Regions from separate parts of the Mesorhizobium sp. M0663 genome, predicted to be linked through region 1. Evidence: predicted binding sites of a transcription regulator. Region 1 holds the regulator's gene; each other region holds the start of a gene.
What was found. The regulator PhoB, encoded in region 1, activates phosphate uptake and scavenging genes when phosphate is short. The targets are predictions, from matches to a motif close to TGTCATNNANCTGTCAT.

Region 1 (5,249 bases):
GCTCAACCTGGTGCCGAACGCGTTGCGTGAAGCCGGTGCCGCGATCGGCGCGCCACGCTGGGTGGTGATCCGTTCGGTCGCCTACCGCGCCGCATTGTCCGGCATCGTCACCGGCATATTGCTGGCGATAGCACGCATTTCCGGCGAGACGGCGCCGCTGCTCTTCACCGCGCTCAACAACCAGTTCTGGAGCAGCAATATCAACGCGCCGATGGCCAGCCTGCCGGTGACCATCTTCCAGTTCGCTCTCAGCCCTTACGAGGAATGGCAGCAACTGGCGTGGACCGGCGCACTCATAATCACCCTGACGGTTCTGGGCTTGAGCATCCTCGCCCGCAGCCTTACCGGACGCAGAGAGGACAGATGACACAGATGTTGTCCCCAGACATGACGATGGCCGAAACGGTCGCCGAGAAGACGAAGATCGAGGTCAAGAATCTCAACTTCTACTACGGCCAGAGCAAGGCGCTGAAGGACATCAGCCTGTCGCTGCCTGAGCGCAGTGTCACGGCCTTCATCGGCCCTTCGGGCTGCGGGAAATCGACGCTGCTGCGTGTGTTCAACCGCATCTATGAGCTCTACCCAAAACAGATGGCCGAGGGCCAGGTGCTGCTCGACGGCAAGAACATTCTCGACCGGTCGCAGGATCTCAACCTCCTCAGGACCAAGATCGGCATGGTGTTCCAGAAGCCGACGCCGTTCCCGATGTCGATCTACGAGAACATCGCCTTCGGCGTCAGGCTCTACGAGAACCTCGGCAAGTCCGAGATGGACGGCCGCGTCGAACAGGCGTTGAAGCGCGCCGCGCTGTGGAGCGAGGTCAAGGACAAGCTCAACGCCAGCGGCTTGAGCCTATCTGGCGGCCAGCAGCAGCGGCTCTGTATCGCCCGCACCGTGGCCGTGAAGCCGGAAGTCATTCTGCTCGACGAACCGGCTTCGGCCCTCGACCCGCTGTCGACTGCCAAGATCGAGGAACTGATCGACGAATTGCAAGCCGACTACACGATCGTCATCGTCACCCACAACATGCAGCAGGCGGCGCGCGTGTCGCGCCAGACCGCCTTCATGTATCTGGGTGAACTGGTCGAGTTCGACCGGACCGAGAAGATCTTCACGTCGCCCCGCGAGAAGCGCACGCAGGACTACATCACTGGCCGCTTCGGCTGAGCCGTTCCGATCATGCATATGAGGACAGGACCATGGGCGAACACACAGTCGCTTCTTTCGACGAGGATCTCGAGCAGATCAGCAAGCTGATCCGCGACATGGCCGACCTCGCCGGTTCGATGGTCGGCGGGGCGACCAAGGCCCTGTTGAATTCCGACAACGTGCTGGCGCAACGCGTCGTTTCCGACGACGCCATCATGGATGCGCGTCAACGCGAACTGGACGACCGCGCCATAACCCTGATCGCCAAACGCCAGCCGATGGCCCACGATCTTCGCCATGTGGTCGGAGCGATCCGCATGGCGGGCGACCTCGAACGCATCGGCGATCTTGCCAAGAATATCGCCAAGCGCGTGAGTGCGGTCGGCCTCAGCGCCACGCCGCGGGACCTGTCGCATTCCATCGACGCGATGGCGCAGCTGGTTCTCATCCAGGTGCAGGGTGTCATCGAGGAATATGCTGCAGGCGATGCGGCCGCGTTGGCCAAGCTGCGTGCCGCCGACGAGCGCATCGACGTCAAATACACGTCCGTGTTCCGCGAGCTCTTGACCTACATGATGGAAGATCCGCGCAACATCACCGCTTGCACGCACCTGCTGTTCTGCGCCAAGAATCTGGAGCGGATCGGCGACCATGTCACCAACATCGCCGAAAATGCGTATTATGTGCTGACCGGCGAGCAATTGCCGGTCAATCGTCCGAAGCAGGACGAAACGACAATGTCCGCACCGGTGACATGATGGGGGTGCCCAGCCGATGATCGCACCACGCATAATGGTGGTGGAGGACGAGGAGCCGTTGGGTGTGCTGCTCCGCTACAATCTCGAATCCGAAGGCTACCAGGTCGAGGTGGTGACACGCGGCGACGAAGCCGAGATCCGTTTGCAGGAGAATGTGCCCGACCTTTTGGTGCTCGACTGGATGATACCAGCGGTTTCCGGCATCGAGCTCTGTCGTCGGTTGCGGGTGCGCCCCGAAACCGAGCGGCTGCCGATCATCATGCTGACCGCGCGCGGCGAGGAGAGCGACCGGGTGCGCGGTCTTTCGACCGGCGCCGACGACTATCTGGTCAAACCGTTTTCGACACCGGAATTCATGGCCAGGGTCAAGGCGCTGCTGCGGCGCGCCAAGCCGGAAGTGCTGTCCAGCGTGCTGAAGGTCGGCGACATCGTGCTCGATCGCGAATCGCACAGGGTCTATCGCAAGAAGAGCGAAATCAGGCTCGGGCCGACCGAATTCCGGCTGCTCGAGTTCATGATGCGGCATCCGGGCCGTGTCTTCTCGCGCAGCCAGTTACTCGATAATGTCTGGGGCGAGACAATCTACATCGACGAACGCACCGTCGACGTGCATGTCGGGCGGCTGCGCAAAGCCGTCAACAACGGCCGGATGCCGGATGTCATCCGCACCATCCGCGGTGCCGGCTATGCGATCAGGGAAGATTGACCCGCCTGGTCAGGCTACGTTCTTTCTGACGCTGGGCCTCATTTGCGCGCCCGGCGCGAAAATCTCCTGGTCGACGAAGCTTAACGCCCGCATCGCGCAGCCTTCGCGGATCAGCGGCAATTCGTTCGGCTCTGTATCGAAGGAGATCGAGCCTGAATGCTGGCCGCCGGCGGTCTGGGCGATTGCCTTCCGCAAGGCCGGCTCGATCAGATCGAAGGCGGCGGCACTGGCGCCGACCATCGCGACCGGTGCCGGATCGATCAGCGCGAACAGCGAGCCGAGACCGAAACCCAGCGCTTCGCCGGCCTTGCGGTAGGCCTCGCGTTCCGGCCCATCTTTCTCGCGCGCCTGGGCCGCCAGTGCTCGCATGTCGGCGTCGCTGACGTCGGCGACCGGTTCGCTGTCTTCGCTCATCTGCCTGGCGTTGCGCCAGATGGCGTAGTTGCCGGCATAGGCCTCGATGCAGCCGCGCCGCCCGCAACGGCAGAGCGCGCCGCCCGGACGATGGATCATGTGGCCAAATTCGCCGCCCGAGGAATGCGTCCCGGTGAACAGTTCGCCCTTCAGCACCAGCCCCATGCCGATGCCATGCGAAAGCAGGATGGCGATGAAGTCGTCGCGATAGCGATCCGGATTGCGCCAGCGCAAAGCCACCGCCATCATGTTGCAGTCGTTCTCCACCGTTGCCGGGATGCCGAATTCGTCCTCCAGCATGTCGGCAAAGGCGATGTCGGTCTGCGGCGTGATCGGCGACCACAGCATGGCGCGTGCAGGGGAGTCGGTAATGCCCTGAATCGCCAGGGCGATGCGGGCGACACTGCGGACGTCAAGGTCTGGATCCTGCAGCCGGCGCCGGACGATGGCCATGCATTCACGGATCAGCTCGTCGCGCGGCATGGTCAGCGTGTCCAGCCGGCGCTGTTCCTCGGCGACCACCTGTCCCGTATAGTCGATAATGGCGGCCGACAGGAAATTCAGCGACAACACCACGGTCAGCACCGCCGCCGCTTCCGGGTTGAGGGCGAGGCCGACCTGCGGACGACCGCGTTTCAACGAAACGGGCTCGCTTGCCTTGCTCTCGGCGAGGATGCCTTCCCGTATCAGGTCGGAAGAGATCGCCGATATGGTCGAATGACTGAGGCCGGTGGTAGCTGCGATCTCAGTACGCGATGGCTGGCCGGCCCGGCGCACCGCCGAGATCACCATCGCCCGGTTGCGCCGGCGCAAATCGTCATGGCGGATTCCGACCGACATTGTTTTGCTTTCCTCCCGGTTGCCGCGGCCGCTCATGAACCGGAAGCCGTCGGTAATGTCCGACAAATAGTGTCGGATGCAGGCAAATAGTGTCAGATGCAGGTGGCGCTGTCATCGTTTATTCCGACGCTCGAAAAAACTCGCAGAGTCATCAAAATCCATCAGAATCGATGTTGACAGCAGCCGGAGATCGGGCCAGTATTTTTTCGAGGCTCGAAAAAATTAGAGCTTCTAAGCTGGTCTTTGAGCCAATTGGTCACGCCGTACGCGGCGCAGGGAGGATATGATGAAGAAATTCACGACCGCCATTCTGGCGGGTGTCGCCATGACGCTGGCGCTGGCGTCGGTGGCGCAGGCTAAAGACAAGGTCATCGGCGTTTCCTGGTCGAACTTCCAGGAAGAGCGCTGGAAGACCGACGAGGCCGCAATGAAGGCGGCCATCGAGGCCGCAGGCGACAAGTATATTTCCGCCGACGCACAGTCCAACCCCGGCAAGCAGCTCACCGACGTCGAGAGCCTGATCTCGCAGGGCGCCAACGCACTGATCATCCTGGCGCAGGACGCCTCGGCCATCGGGCCGGCCGTGCAAAAGGCACTGGACGAAGGCATCCCGGTCGTCGGCTATGACCGGCTGATCGAGAACAAGGACGTGTTCTATCTGACCTTCGACAACAAGGAAGTCGGCCGCATGCAGGCCCGCGAAGTCTTCAAGGTGAAGCCGGAAGGCAACTACGTCTTCATCAAGGGTTCGGGTTCCGATCCGAATGCCGATTTCCTGTTTGCCGGTTCGATGGAGGTGCTGAAGGAGGCCATCGACGGCGGCAAGATCAAGAATGTCGGCGAGGCCTATACGGACGGCTGGCTGCCGGCCAACGCTCAGAAGAACATGGAACAGTTCCTGACCGCCAACGACAACAAGGTCGATGCCGTAGTCGCCGCTAATGACGGCACTGCCGGCGGCGTCGTCGCCGCGCTGACGGCGCAAGGGCTGGCCGGATCGGTTCCGGTTTCGGGCCAGGACGGCGACCACGCCGCGCTGAACCGCATCGCGCTCGGCACACAGACCGTGTCGGTGTGGAAGGATGCGCGCGAGCTCGGCAAGAATGCCGCCGAGATCGCCTCGCAACTGGCCGACGGCAAGCAGATGACCGACATTGCCGGCGTGAAGGATTTCACCACGCCCGGCGGCAATACCGTCAAGTCGCTGTTCCTGACCCCGGTCGCCATCACCAAGGACAACCTCAACGTCGTCATCGACGCCGGCTGGATCAAGAAAGAAGAGGTCTGCGCCGGCGTGACGGCTAGCGCTGTTGCAGTCTGCAACTGAGCCGACGTTTCCGAGAAGTCCGAACGCCGCGGCCGCTCGCCGCGGCGTTTTTTCA
Region 2 (5,249 bases), on a different contig from region 1:
ATCCAGACCCGCATCGAATATTCGGCTGCGCCGAAGATCTGCACGTCGGCGACGCCTTCGACCGTCGAGATACGCGGCCGCACGACGCGCTCGATATATTCGGTGAGCTGTTCCGGCGTCATGTTCGGGTTCTGCATCGAGATGTACATCATCGCGAACTGCTGGCCGGTGCCCTTGACGATCACCGGGTCCTTGGTTTCGTCCGGCAGATCGCCGCGAACGCTCTGCACCTTCGACAAGACTTCGTTCAGCGCGACGTCGGGGTCGGAGCCGAGTTTCATCTGCACTGTCACGGTGCTGGATGACGGCCGGCTCGCCGACGTGACATAGTCGATGTTTTCGGTCGACGCGACGGCACGCGCGATCGGCGCGGAAATGAACCCCTGGATCAGGTCGGCGCTGGCGCCGGGATAGGCAGTGGTGATGGTGATGGCCGTTTCTTCAACCTCTGGATACTGCCGGATCGAAAGGTTGAAGATGCCCTGAAAACCCAGAAGCAGGATCATGCAGGCAAGCACGGTCGAAAGGACCGGGCGGCGGATGAAGAGGTCGGAAAAGCTCATTGCTGGGCTGCCTGCTGGTTCCCTGGCTTGCTCGGATCGATCGTGTTGTCGACGGCAACGGACATTCCGTTGGAGAGCCGGTTCTGGCCGGCGGTAACGACTTCGTCGCCTGGCGCGATGCCCTCCAGAATCTCGACCAGGCCGGCGTTGCGGCGGCCTGGCTTGACGAACACCTGGGCTAGCACGAGCTGCGGCTTCTGTTCTTCCGCTGCCGGCTTGGCTTCCTCTGCCGGTTTGGCTGGGGTAGCAGCCGACTTTTCGTCGGGTTTTGCCGCGGGTGCTTCGGCTGCGGGCTTGGCAGCATCTGCAGCCGGCTTTTCTTCCGGCTTTGCCTCGGGCGCCGCGCCGTTGGCTTCGGCGGATTTGGCCGGGCGCACTACGAAGACGAAGTCGCCGTACAGACTGGAGGTCAGCGCCGTCTGCGGCAGCGCCAGCACGTCGTTCTCCTCGGGCAGTTCGACGCGCACCTGGACGAACTGGCCGGGCGTCAGCTTGCCTTCGGGATTGCCGACCTCCGCCCTTACCGTCACCAGCCGGCTGGTCGGGTCGATCTTCGGATCGATACCGCGGATGCTGCCGGTGAACGGCATGTCGCCGCCGCCGACGCCCAACCGCACCGTCTGTCCGATCTTCAGCTGCGGAAGCTGCTGCTCCGGGACGGTGAAATCGACACGCATCGTGTCCATGTCCTGCAAGGTCACCACGGCGGTGCCGGGTGTGAGATACTGGCCAATGTCGATTTTCGGAATACCGACGGTACCCTTGAAAGGGGCCGTCAACTGCTTTTGGTCGAGCACCGCTTGCAGCTTGTTCACCTGCGCGGCGGAGACCGATGCTGCTGCCTGCGCTGTGTCGAGCGTAGCGTCGGTGCCGACCCCGCGCTTCTGCAGCTCAAGCGCGCGCATCAGCGTCGTCTGGTCGGAGGTGGCCTGCGCTTTCGATGCCACGAGGTCGGCCCGCTCGACTTCATCGTCGAGTTGCAGCAGCACGGCGTTGGCGGCGACCTTTTGATTGGCATGGAACAGGATGTCCTTGACGATGCCCGCGGTTTCGACGGTGAGGTCGACGCCCCGTACGGCACTGACAGTGCCGATCGCCTCGATGCCGGGCGTCCAGGACATCGGTTTGACGATGACCGTCGACACGGTCGCGGCCGGCGGCTTCATGGTGGCGAAGAACTGTTTGATCGCATTGTCGCGAAACAGGTTGAAGCCGACGATGCCGCCGCACACCAGCACGAGCAGAATGAAGGCGATGATGAAGCGCTTGATCACGAACAGTCCCCTCGGCCACGGCCCAGCATAACGGTCGGACGACCGGAACACATACCTGTGACTGGTCCCAATTTCAAATGACGGCGATCTTACTGTACCGTCTGGACGGTCTTGTCAATTCCGCCTAAGCTAATGAATGGGGAACCCTTGATGAAAGTCCGCAGAGCAAATTCGCGCGAGAAGATTCTCGCCGCCGCCGCCGCCGTGGCGCGCGAGACGGGTCCTGGCAGCCTGTCGCTGGATGCGGTCGCCAGCCGTGCCGGCGTGTCGAAGGGTGGTCTTCTCTACAATTTCCCGACCAAGGCGAAATTGATGCAGGCGCTGGTAGAGGATTACCTGCGCGCCTTCGAGCAGGCCCTGGAGTCCGCCCGCACGGCCGGCGTCAACGGCGAAAGCCCGCTTGCAACTTATATCAAGCTGTCGGCCGAGCATGCCGAGGAATCGAAACCGTCGGCATCCTGGATATTTTCGGCGATTGCCGAGGATCCCGATTTCCTGACCCCGATAAAATCGTTCAGGCGGCAGCTGTTCGAGCGGCTGAAGCAGGAAACGCCGAACCTCAAGGCGCTGCTGGTCTGCTATCTCGCCATCGAAGGGCTTCGCAGCATGAACCTGTTCGGTTCGGACATTCTCTCCGCCGAAGAGCGCCGGCTGCTGATATCGACCCTGCTGGAGATCGCGGAATAGTCTAGGAATGCGCTGGCCGGGTTCAACTGCCTCGGTCGCGTCGATCGCCCGTTGCGTCAACCCAAAGTGCCTGCCGTCACACAGGCTTCATCGTGCCGACATAGCGTCCTCCCATTCTTTGCTGCAACGCAGGAGGAGTGGGGTGTGGTCGATATTGTTTCAAGCGAGGCAGGAATTCCAAGGCCGGAGCATCCGCTTGACCGGCCAAACGACACCGGTAAATGGTTTCTGCCGGCCTTTGCCGTCATCATTCTGGGCGGCCTTGCCTATGTCGGCTACGCGCTCAGCCAGGACCTGACCAGCACCATCGCGGTGCCGTGGATCCTGCTTGGGCTGGCGCTGCTGATCGCGCTCGGCTTCGAATTCGTCAACGGTTTTCACGACACTGCCAATGCGGTGGCAACGGTGATCTACACGCATTCCATGCCGGCCGAGCTTGCAGTGATGTGGTCCGGCTTCTTCAATTTCCTCGGCGTGCTCACCGCCAGCGGAGCAGTCGCCTTCGGCATCATTTCGCTGTTGCCGGTCGAGTTGATCCTTCAGGTCGGATCGAGCGCGGGGCTGGCCATGGTCTTCGCGCTGCTGGTCGCGGCGATCATGTGGAATCTCGGAACCTGGTATCTCGGCCTGCCTGCCTCGAGCTCGCACACACTGATCGGTTCGATCATCGGCGTCGGTCTCGCCAACCAGTTCATGGCCCCGGCCGGCTCCGTCACCAGCGGCGTCGACTGGTCGCAGGCGTCCAATGTCGGCCTGTCGCTCCTGATCTCGCCGCTGGTCGGTTTTGGCCTGGCTGCACTGCTGCTTCTGGTGATGAAGCTGCTGGTCAGGAACCGCGAGCTCTACGAGGCGCCCAAGTCGAGCGCGCCGCCGCCGCTGTGGATTCGGGCGCTGCTTATTTTCACCTGCACCGGCGTCAGCTTTGCCCACGGCTCCAATGACGGGCAAAAGGGCATGGGCCTCATCATGCTCATCCTGATCGGCGTCGTGCCGACCGCCTTCGCGCTCAACCGCACACCGGACGTGAACTATCTCGAAGCTTACAAATCGGCGGCGACGCAAGTCGAAACGGTACTCGGCAAATACGTCAAGCCCGGCGTCGTCGTGACTGACGCGGCGACCGCGGTCGGCGACGCCGTTCGCACCAAGACCTGGAAGGACGAGACCACGCCTGCCCTGCAGAGCTTCATCCACGACACCAGCGCCATGTTGTCGCCCTATCCGTCCGTGGAAAAGCTGCCGACAACGCTGGTCAGCAACGCCCGCAACAACATCTATCTTATCGGTGAAGCGCTGAAGCTGATCGACAAGAAGAAGCTGCTGCCGATGGAGGCAGACGACCTGAAGGCGGTGACGACCTACCATAAGGCGGTCGACAACGCGACGAAGTTCATCCCGCTCTGGGTCAAGGTCGCCATCGCGCTGGCGCTCGGCCTCGGCACCATGGTCGGCTGGAAGCGCATCGTCGTCACCGTCGGCGAGAAGATCGGCAAAAGCCATTTGACCTACGGTCAGGGTGCGTCCGCCGAGCTTGTCGCGATGGCGACGATCGCATCGGCCGACTATCTCGGCCTGCCGGTCTCAACCACCCATGTGCTGTCCTCGGGCGTTGCCGGCACCATGGCGGCGAACGGCTCGGGCCTGCAATGGTCGACGGTGCGCAACATGCTGATGGCCTGGATACTGACCCTTCCGGTCTCCATCTGTCTTGCCTTCGTGTTGTTCGTCATCTTCCGCCAGGTGTTCTGAGCGGGGGCAGGGTTTGACCAGAATGTCGCGGCACCGGCCCCGGCGCCGCCCTGATCACCTGAACGTGCATCGTTTCGGCGGCGGCCATGAATGACGCATCGCATCTGACATTGCTTGCCGCGGACGACCAGCATCATGCTCCCGGGCTGGTCTGGGCCTATCATGCCGCTCCCGGCAAAGCTCCCGAACCGCTGGCGCCCCGAGACATAGAGGCCGCGCTGGCCTCAGCGGGCGGCTGGGTCTGGCTGCATGTCGACCTTGTCGACCGGCGCGCCCATTCCTGGGTCAGCCATGCCTGCGCGCTGCCGGCGTCGGCTCATGCAATCCTCGAAGGACATGAGGACAGCCTAGTGCTGGCGCATGAGAATGGCGTCGTCCACGGCATTTCGGCCGATCTGCATGGCGAGATCACCCATCAGTCGACGACCATCGGCAGATTGCATTTTGCGGTCTCGGAACGGCTGCTGGTCACCGGCCGCCGGCATCCGCTGGCGGCAGTGGAGGAAGTGCACACGGCCCTTGCCGCGGGGCTGCGGCCGGCCACGGCATTCGAGCTGTTCGAAATGCTAGTCATGGCTTTTTGCAAGACCACCAGCCTGCGGCTCGCCGCGGCAACGAAGCGGCTGGATGCAGTCGAGGATCATCTCGTGACCGAGCGGCTTGCCGACGAAAAACGGCAGCTGAAGGATGTGCGCCGCCTTGCCGTATCCCTGCATCGGCCGATCTCGGCCCTGGCAGCGCTTTTCCAGGACGAAGACCGTTCCGCCTGGAACCTTTCCGCCGGCGCACATGAAGTTCTGCGCCGGCTTGCTGCGCGCCTTGAACGGCTCGACCGCGAGGTCGTCATGATCAACGACCGGGCAAGGCTGCTGCAGGAGGAGCTTGCGGCTGAGCTTGCCGACGAATCGAACCGTAGCCTCAAGGCGCTGGCGGTGATGAGCGCGCTGCTTTTGCCAGGAACCCTGATCGTCGGCAT
Region 3 (5,249 bases), on a different contig from region 1:
CGGCTATCCGGCCTGCGGCCAGGGGGTCGGGGAGGTTCGGAGCTATGATGGCAAATTCATCGCCGCCGAGACGCGCGAGCATCTGTCCGTGGCGCGGGATGCCGGAAATGCAGTGCGCCAGCTTCTGCAGCATAGCATCGCCGGCCCCGTGGCCATAGAGGTCGTTGACTTGCTTGAACCGGTCAAGGTCAAGCAGCAGGAGCGCCAGATGTCCATCCTTGCCGCCACGATCCATCGAGGCGAATTCTGCTTCCAGCCGGGAAGAAAAGCTCCGCCGATTGGCAAGCCCGGTAAGCGGATCGAAATGCGCGAGGCGGAGGATCTCTTGTTCTGCCTTCTTGCGCTCACGGATGTCGCGAACGGCAAGCACCGTATGAGGCCTGCCGCAGTAGGTGATTTTCCTGGCGATCAGCTCGACAGGAATTCTCGCCCCGTCGCTGCCCCTTAACTTCGCTTCCTGCGCCTGTTCGCCGAAGCCGGACATATCGGCTGCGCTCTGTCCGTCGAAAAGCTCGCCGAATTGCATCGTGTTCAGGGTGGCTGTCGCTGTTCCGGTCAGCTTCGCCATACTGTCATTGGCGCTGACAATGCGGGTGCCATCGCAAACGATCAGACCTTCCACCGCCGCATTGGCGAGATCGTGCATGCGATCGGCCTCGAGCTTCTGGCGGCGAAAGCGCAGGTCGATCCACAGCGCGGCACCCGATAGTACAAGGATTATCAGGCTGGCGACCGCTGCGGCAAAGGCCTGGGAAATGGGCTCGATGGAATGTTCGGATATTTCAATCGAGGAATCCGGAATGATCGACACCGCAGCCATCGCGATGAAATGCAAGCTGCAAATCGCCAGCGTCAAAAGCGCGGCGCCGCCGAAAGTCGCGAGCGCTGACGGACGGCGCAAGACGACAAGGAGCGCCAGTGCCGCGAGGGTCACGCCGGCCAGAAGCGATATCGCGACAAGGAGCAGGTTCCATACGACCCGGCCTTCGACCTCGAAAGCTGCCATGCCGATGTAGTGCATCGTCGCGATGGCGCCGCCCAGAATGGCGCCACCGACGAGGAAATGGTCGATGCCGCGGCGCAAGGTGGCGACCCACATCCCAAGCGCGGTCATGATAACGGCGGCGGCAAGCGAAAAGGCGGATAATCCCGGATTGTATGCGTTCGGTATTCGCGGCGTAAACGCGGTCATGGCGATGAAATGCGTCGCCCATATGCCGAACCCGGTCGAGGCTGCGGCGATCATCAGCCAGACAAGCCGGTTTCGCTCGGTCGATCGGCCGACATGCTTAAGGAGATTAACCGCTGAGAAGCAAGAAATTCCACAGACGAGTGCGGCAAGCGCAACCAGTCTCGGATCGTGCTGACTTACAATACAATTATAGACCCTCAGCATCCTGGTTCACTCGGTCTGCCAAAACTAACAGGGGAGGTGTGACTGATTAGCTCTTGGAGATTTTAACGAATGGTTAACCCGCGGGCCACGAGGCGGGTCTTTTCGGGGGAAACCCGACGCCGCTGCGCCGAAAAGACGGTGATGTGATTTCTGGCGCCCGGTTTCGGTAGCGAGTGCACTTTAGGAAGGAATGATGTTCATTGATCCGCAATAAAACCGTTGTCCGATTGTCATCAGCGCCACATATTGGCTTTGCGGAAGTGCCCCTTTCGCCAATGACAAACGGGAGATGAAACATGAAGTTCTTCGGCTTTGCGGCCGGTATCGCCGCCACCGTGACCCTGCTTTCCACCACCTCCGCCTTCGCCGTCACGCAGATCAGCTGGTGGCACGCCATGACCGGCGCCAACGCCGAGGTCGTCGCCAAGATCTCCAAGGATTTCAACGCCAGCCAGAGCGACTATGAGCTCGTTCCGGTGTTCAAGGGCACCTATCCGGAGACGCTGAATGCCGGCATCGCTGCCTTTCGTGCCGGGCAAGCGCCCGATATCCTCCAGGTGTTCGACGTCGGCACCGGCGTGATGATGGCGGCCGAGGGTGCGATAAAGCCGGTGGCCGATGTGATGACCGGCGCCGGGATGACTTTCGACAAGAGCCAGTATCTGCCCGGCATCGTCGGCTATTATTCGAAGCCGGACGGCACCATGCTATCGTTCCCCTACAACTCTTCCTCGCCGATCCTCTACTACAACAAGGACATCTTCCAGAAGGCAGGCCTCGACGTGAACAATCCGCCCAAGACGTGGAACGAGGTGTGGGAAGCTGCCAAGAAGATCAAGACGAGCGGCGCCGCCCCTTGCGGCTATACCTCGACCTGGCTGACCTGGATCCACCTGGAGAATTTCGCGGCGTGGAATGACGTGCCTTGGGCCACCCAGCAGAATGGCCTGGCTGGAGGTGATGTCGAACTCAAGATCAATGCGCCGATTTTCGTCAACCACTTCCAGGCGCTAGCTGACCTGGCCAAGGACGGCACGTTCAAATATGGCGGACGCACCTCCGAAGCCAAGCAGATATTCCTCGCCGGCGAATGCGGCATCTTCACCGAATCGTCGGGCGGCCTCGGCGATATCGTCAAGTCCGGCATGAACTATGGCATCGGCCAGCTTCCCTATGATACCGACGCCAAGGGCGCACCACAGAACACGACGCCGGGTGGTGCCAGCCTGTGGGTGTTCGGCAACAAGTCGGACGAGGAATACAAGGGCGTCGCGGCTTTCTTTGCCTATCTGTCCAAGACCGATGTGCAGGAATATCTGCACCAGAAGTCGGGATATTTGCCAGTGACGCTTGCGGCATACGAGGCGACTAAGAAATCAGGCTTCTATGACAAAAACCCCGGCCGCGAGACACCCATCCTGCAGATGACAGGCAAGGCGCCGACCGACAACTCGAAGGGCGTGCGCCTGCCGAATCTGCCGCAGGTGCGTGATATCCAGAATGAGGAGTTGGAGAAGATGCTGGCTGGCCAGCAAACCGCTCAGCAGGCGCTCGACAATGCGGTTGCGCGCGGCAACGCGGCGATCAAGGAAGCGCTGGAGAACTGACGGGATTATCTCGGTTAGTCGGTTGGAATATCGCCCACGCGGGCTCGCGTGGGCGACACCTGGATAGCGAGGGAAATCAGCCTGTCTCCACGCGTCGTCTTTCCCAACAAGATCCTGCCCTACCTGCTGGTGGCGCCACAACTCGCCATCACCCTGGTTTTCTTCTACTGGCCGGCCGGTCAGGCGCTTTACCAGTCGATGCTCAGGCAAGACCCGTTCGGGCTGAAGAGCAGGTTCGTCTGGTTTGCCAATTTCCGGAAGGTGCTGGCCGATCCGGCCTACCTCAACTCGATCAAGGTCACCGTAGTGTTCTCTCTTGCGACCGCGATCGTTGCCATGGTTGTGGCCCTGCTGCTCGCGGTCATGGCCGAGAAGGCCGTGCGCGGCAAAGGCCTCTACCGCACACTGTTGATATGGCCTTACGCCGTGGCGCCGGCGATTGCCGGCATGCTTTGGCTTTTCCTGTTCAATCCCTCGATCGGCTCGTTGGCCTATTTGCTGAGAAGCCTCGGCATCGTATGGGACCCGCTGCTCAACGGCACCCACGCCATGATCCTGCTGGTGTCGGCTGCTGCCTGGAAGCAGATCAGCTACAACTTCCTGTTCTTCGTCGCCGGCCTGCAGGCGGTGCCGAAAACGCTGATCGAAGCGGCGGCCATGGACGGCGCCGGCGAAACCAAGCGCTTCTGGACCATCGTCTTCCCGCTGCTTGCGCCGACAACCTTTTTCCTGCTGGTCGTCAACACCGTCTATGCCCTGTTCGACACGTTCGGCATCGTTCATGCCGTCACCGGCGGCGGGCCGGGCAAGACGACCGAGACGCTGGTCTACAAGGTCTACAATGACGGCTTCGTCAATCTGATCCTGGGCGATTCGGCGGCGCAGTCGGTCATCCTGATGGCCATCGTCATTGCGCTCACAGCGATCCAGTTCCGCTATGTGGAACGCAAAGTCCATTACGGCTGAGGGCAGCGATGATCGGCCAGTCCCCGCTCCGCACCTTCATCGCCCATGCCGTGCTCATCCTCGGCATATTGATCGTGGCTTTTCCGATCTACTACACCTTCGTTGCCTCGACGCACACGCTGCAAACGATCCTCAGGCCGCCCCTGCCGCTCTTGCCCGGCGACCAGCTATGGAACAATTACAGCGAGGCGCTGTTCGGCGGCATCGGTCGTATCGGCGGGGTCAGCGTCGGCAGGCTGCTCCTCAACACCACGATCATGGCGCTCGGCGTTGCGGTGGGAAAGATCTTCATCTCGATCCTGTCGGCCTACGCGATTGTGTTCTTTCGCTTTCCGCTGCGCATGACCTTCTTCTGGCTGATCTTCATCACCTTGATGCTTCCAGTCGAGGTGCGCATCCTGCCGACCTACAAGGTGATGGTCGATCTCGGCATGATCGACACCTATGCCGGCCTGATCGTCCCGCTGATCGCCTCGGCCACCGCAACGCTGCTGTTTCGCCAGTTCTTCATGACCATACCGGGCGAATTGGTCGAGGCGGCGCGTGTCGACGGTGCCGGGCCATGGCGCTTCTTTTTCGATATTCTGGTGCCGCTGTCGCGGACAAACATCGCCGCGCTGTTCGTGATCCTCTTCATCTATGGCTGGACGCAGTATCTTTGGCCGCTGCTCGTCACCAACAGCAACGACATGAACACCATCGTCATCGCGCTGAGAAAGATGGTTTCCTTCGCCGATGCCGACACCCAATGGCACCTGGTGATGGTCACGGCAATGCTGGCCATCGTGCCGCCGATCCTGGTGGTCGTGCTGATGCAACGCTGGTTCGTGCGCGGTCTGGTCGAATCCGAAAAGTGAGAAGCCGATGGCGACCGTGGATCTGAAGGATGTCAGGAAAATCTATCCCAGCGGCGTCGAGGCCGTGAAGGGCGTTTCCATCGCCATTCCCGACAAGGAGCTTTGCGTGCTGGTCGGCCCCTCCGGCTGCGGCAAGTCTACGCTGCTGAGGATGATCGCCGGGCTGGAGACGATTTCTGCCGGTACAGTCGCCATCGACGGCAAGGTGGTCAACGCCATTGGCCCGACCGAGCGCGACATCGCCATGGTGTTCCAGAACTACGCGCTCTACCCACATATGAAGGTCTATGACAACATGGCCTATGGCCTGCGCAACCGCGGCACGCCGAATGACGAGATCGACAGCAGGGTACGCTCGACTGCCAAGGTGCTGGAGCTTTCGGCGCTGCTCGACCGGCGCCCGCGCGAGCTTTCCGGCGGTCA

Region 2: the regulator PhoB is predicted to act here: its motif matches at 2,599-2,615, upstream of NKI54_RS25015 (inorganic phosphate transporter).
Region 3: the regulator PhoB is predicted to act here: its motif matches at 1,614-1,630, upstream of ugpB (sn-glycerol-3-phosphate ABC transporter substrate-binding protein UgpB).

Annotation. Positions count from the first base shown of each region.
Region 1 is NZ_JAMYPX010000005.1:103,623-108,871, reverse strand. It holds gene pstA (phosphate ABC transporter permease PstA) at 1-367, shown strand, start outside; gene pstB (phosphate ABC transporter ATP-binding protein PstB) at 364-1,167, shown strand; gene phoU (phosphate signaling complex protein PhoU) at 1,200-1,907, shown strand; gene phoB (phosphate regulon transcriptional regulator PhoB) at 1,924-2,613, shown strand; gene NKI54_RS12680 (ROK family protein) at 2,623-3,867, opposite strand; gene xylF (D-xylose ABC transporter substrate-binding protein) at 4,154-5,194, shown strand.
Region 2 is NZ_JAMYPX010000018.1:38,389-43,637, forward strand. It holds gene NKI54_RS25000 (efflux RND transporter permease subunit) at 1-563, opposite strand, end outside; gene NKI54_RS25005 (efflux RND transporter periplasmic adaptor subunit) at 560-1,837, opposite strand; gene NKI54_RS25010 (TetR/AcrR family transcriptional regulator) at 1,988-2,524, shown strand; gene NKI54_RS25015 (inorganic phosphate transporter) at 2,669-4,273, shown strand; gene NKI54_RS25020 (transporter) at 4,360-5,249, shown strand, end outside.
Region 3 is NZ_JAMYPX010000025.1:28,559-33,807, forward strand. It holds gene NKI54_RS28610 (bifunctional diguanylate cyclase/phosphodiesterase) at 1-1,396, opposite strand, end outside; gene ugpB (sn-glycerol-3-phosphate ABC transporter substrate-binding protein UgpB) at 1,693-3,003, shown strand; gene ugpA (sn-glycerol-3-phosphate ABC transporter permease UgpA) at 3,085-3,969, shown strand; gene ugpE (sn-glycerol-3-phosphate ABC transporter permease UgpE) at 3,978-4,826, shown strand; gene ugpC (sn-glycerol-3-phosphate ABC transporter ATP-binding protein UgpC) at 4,834-5,249, shown strand, end outside.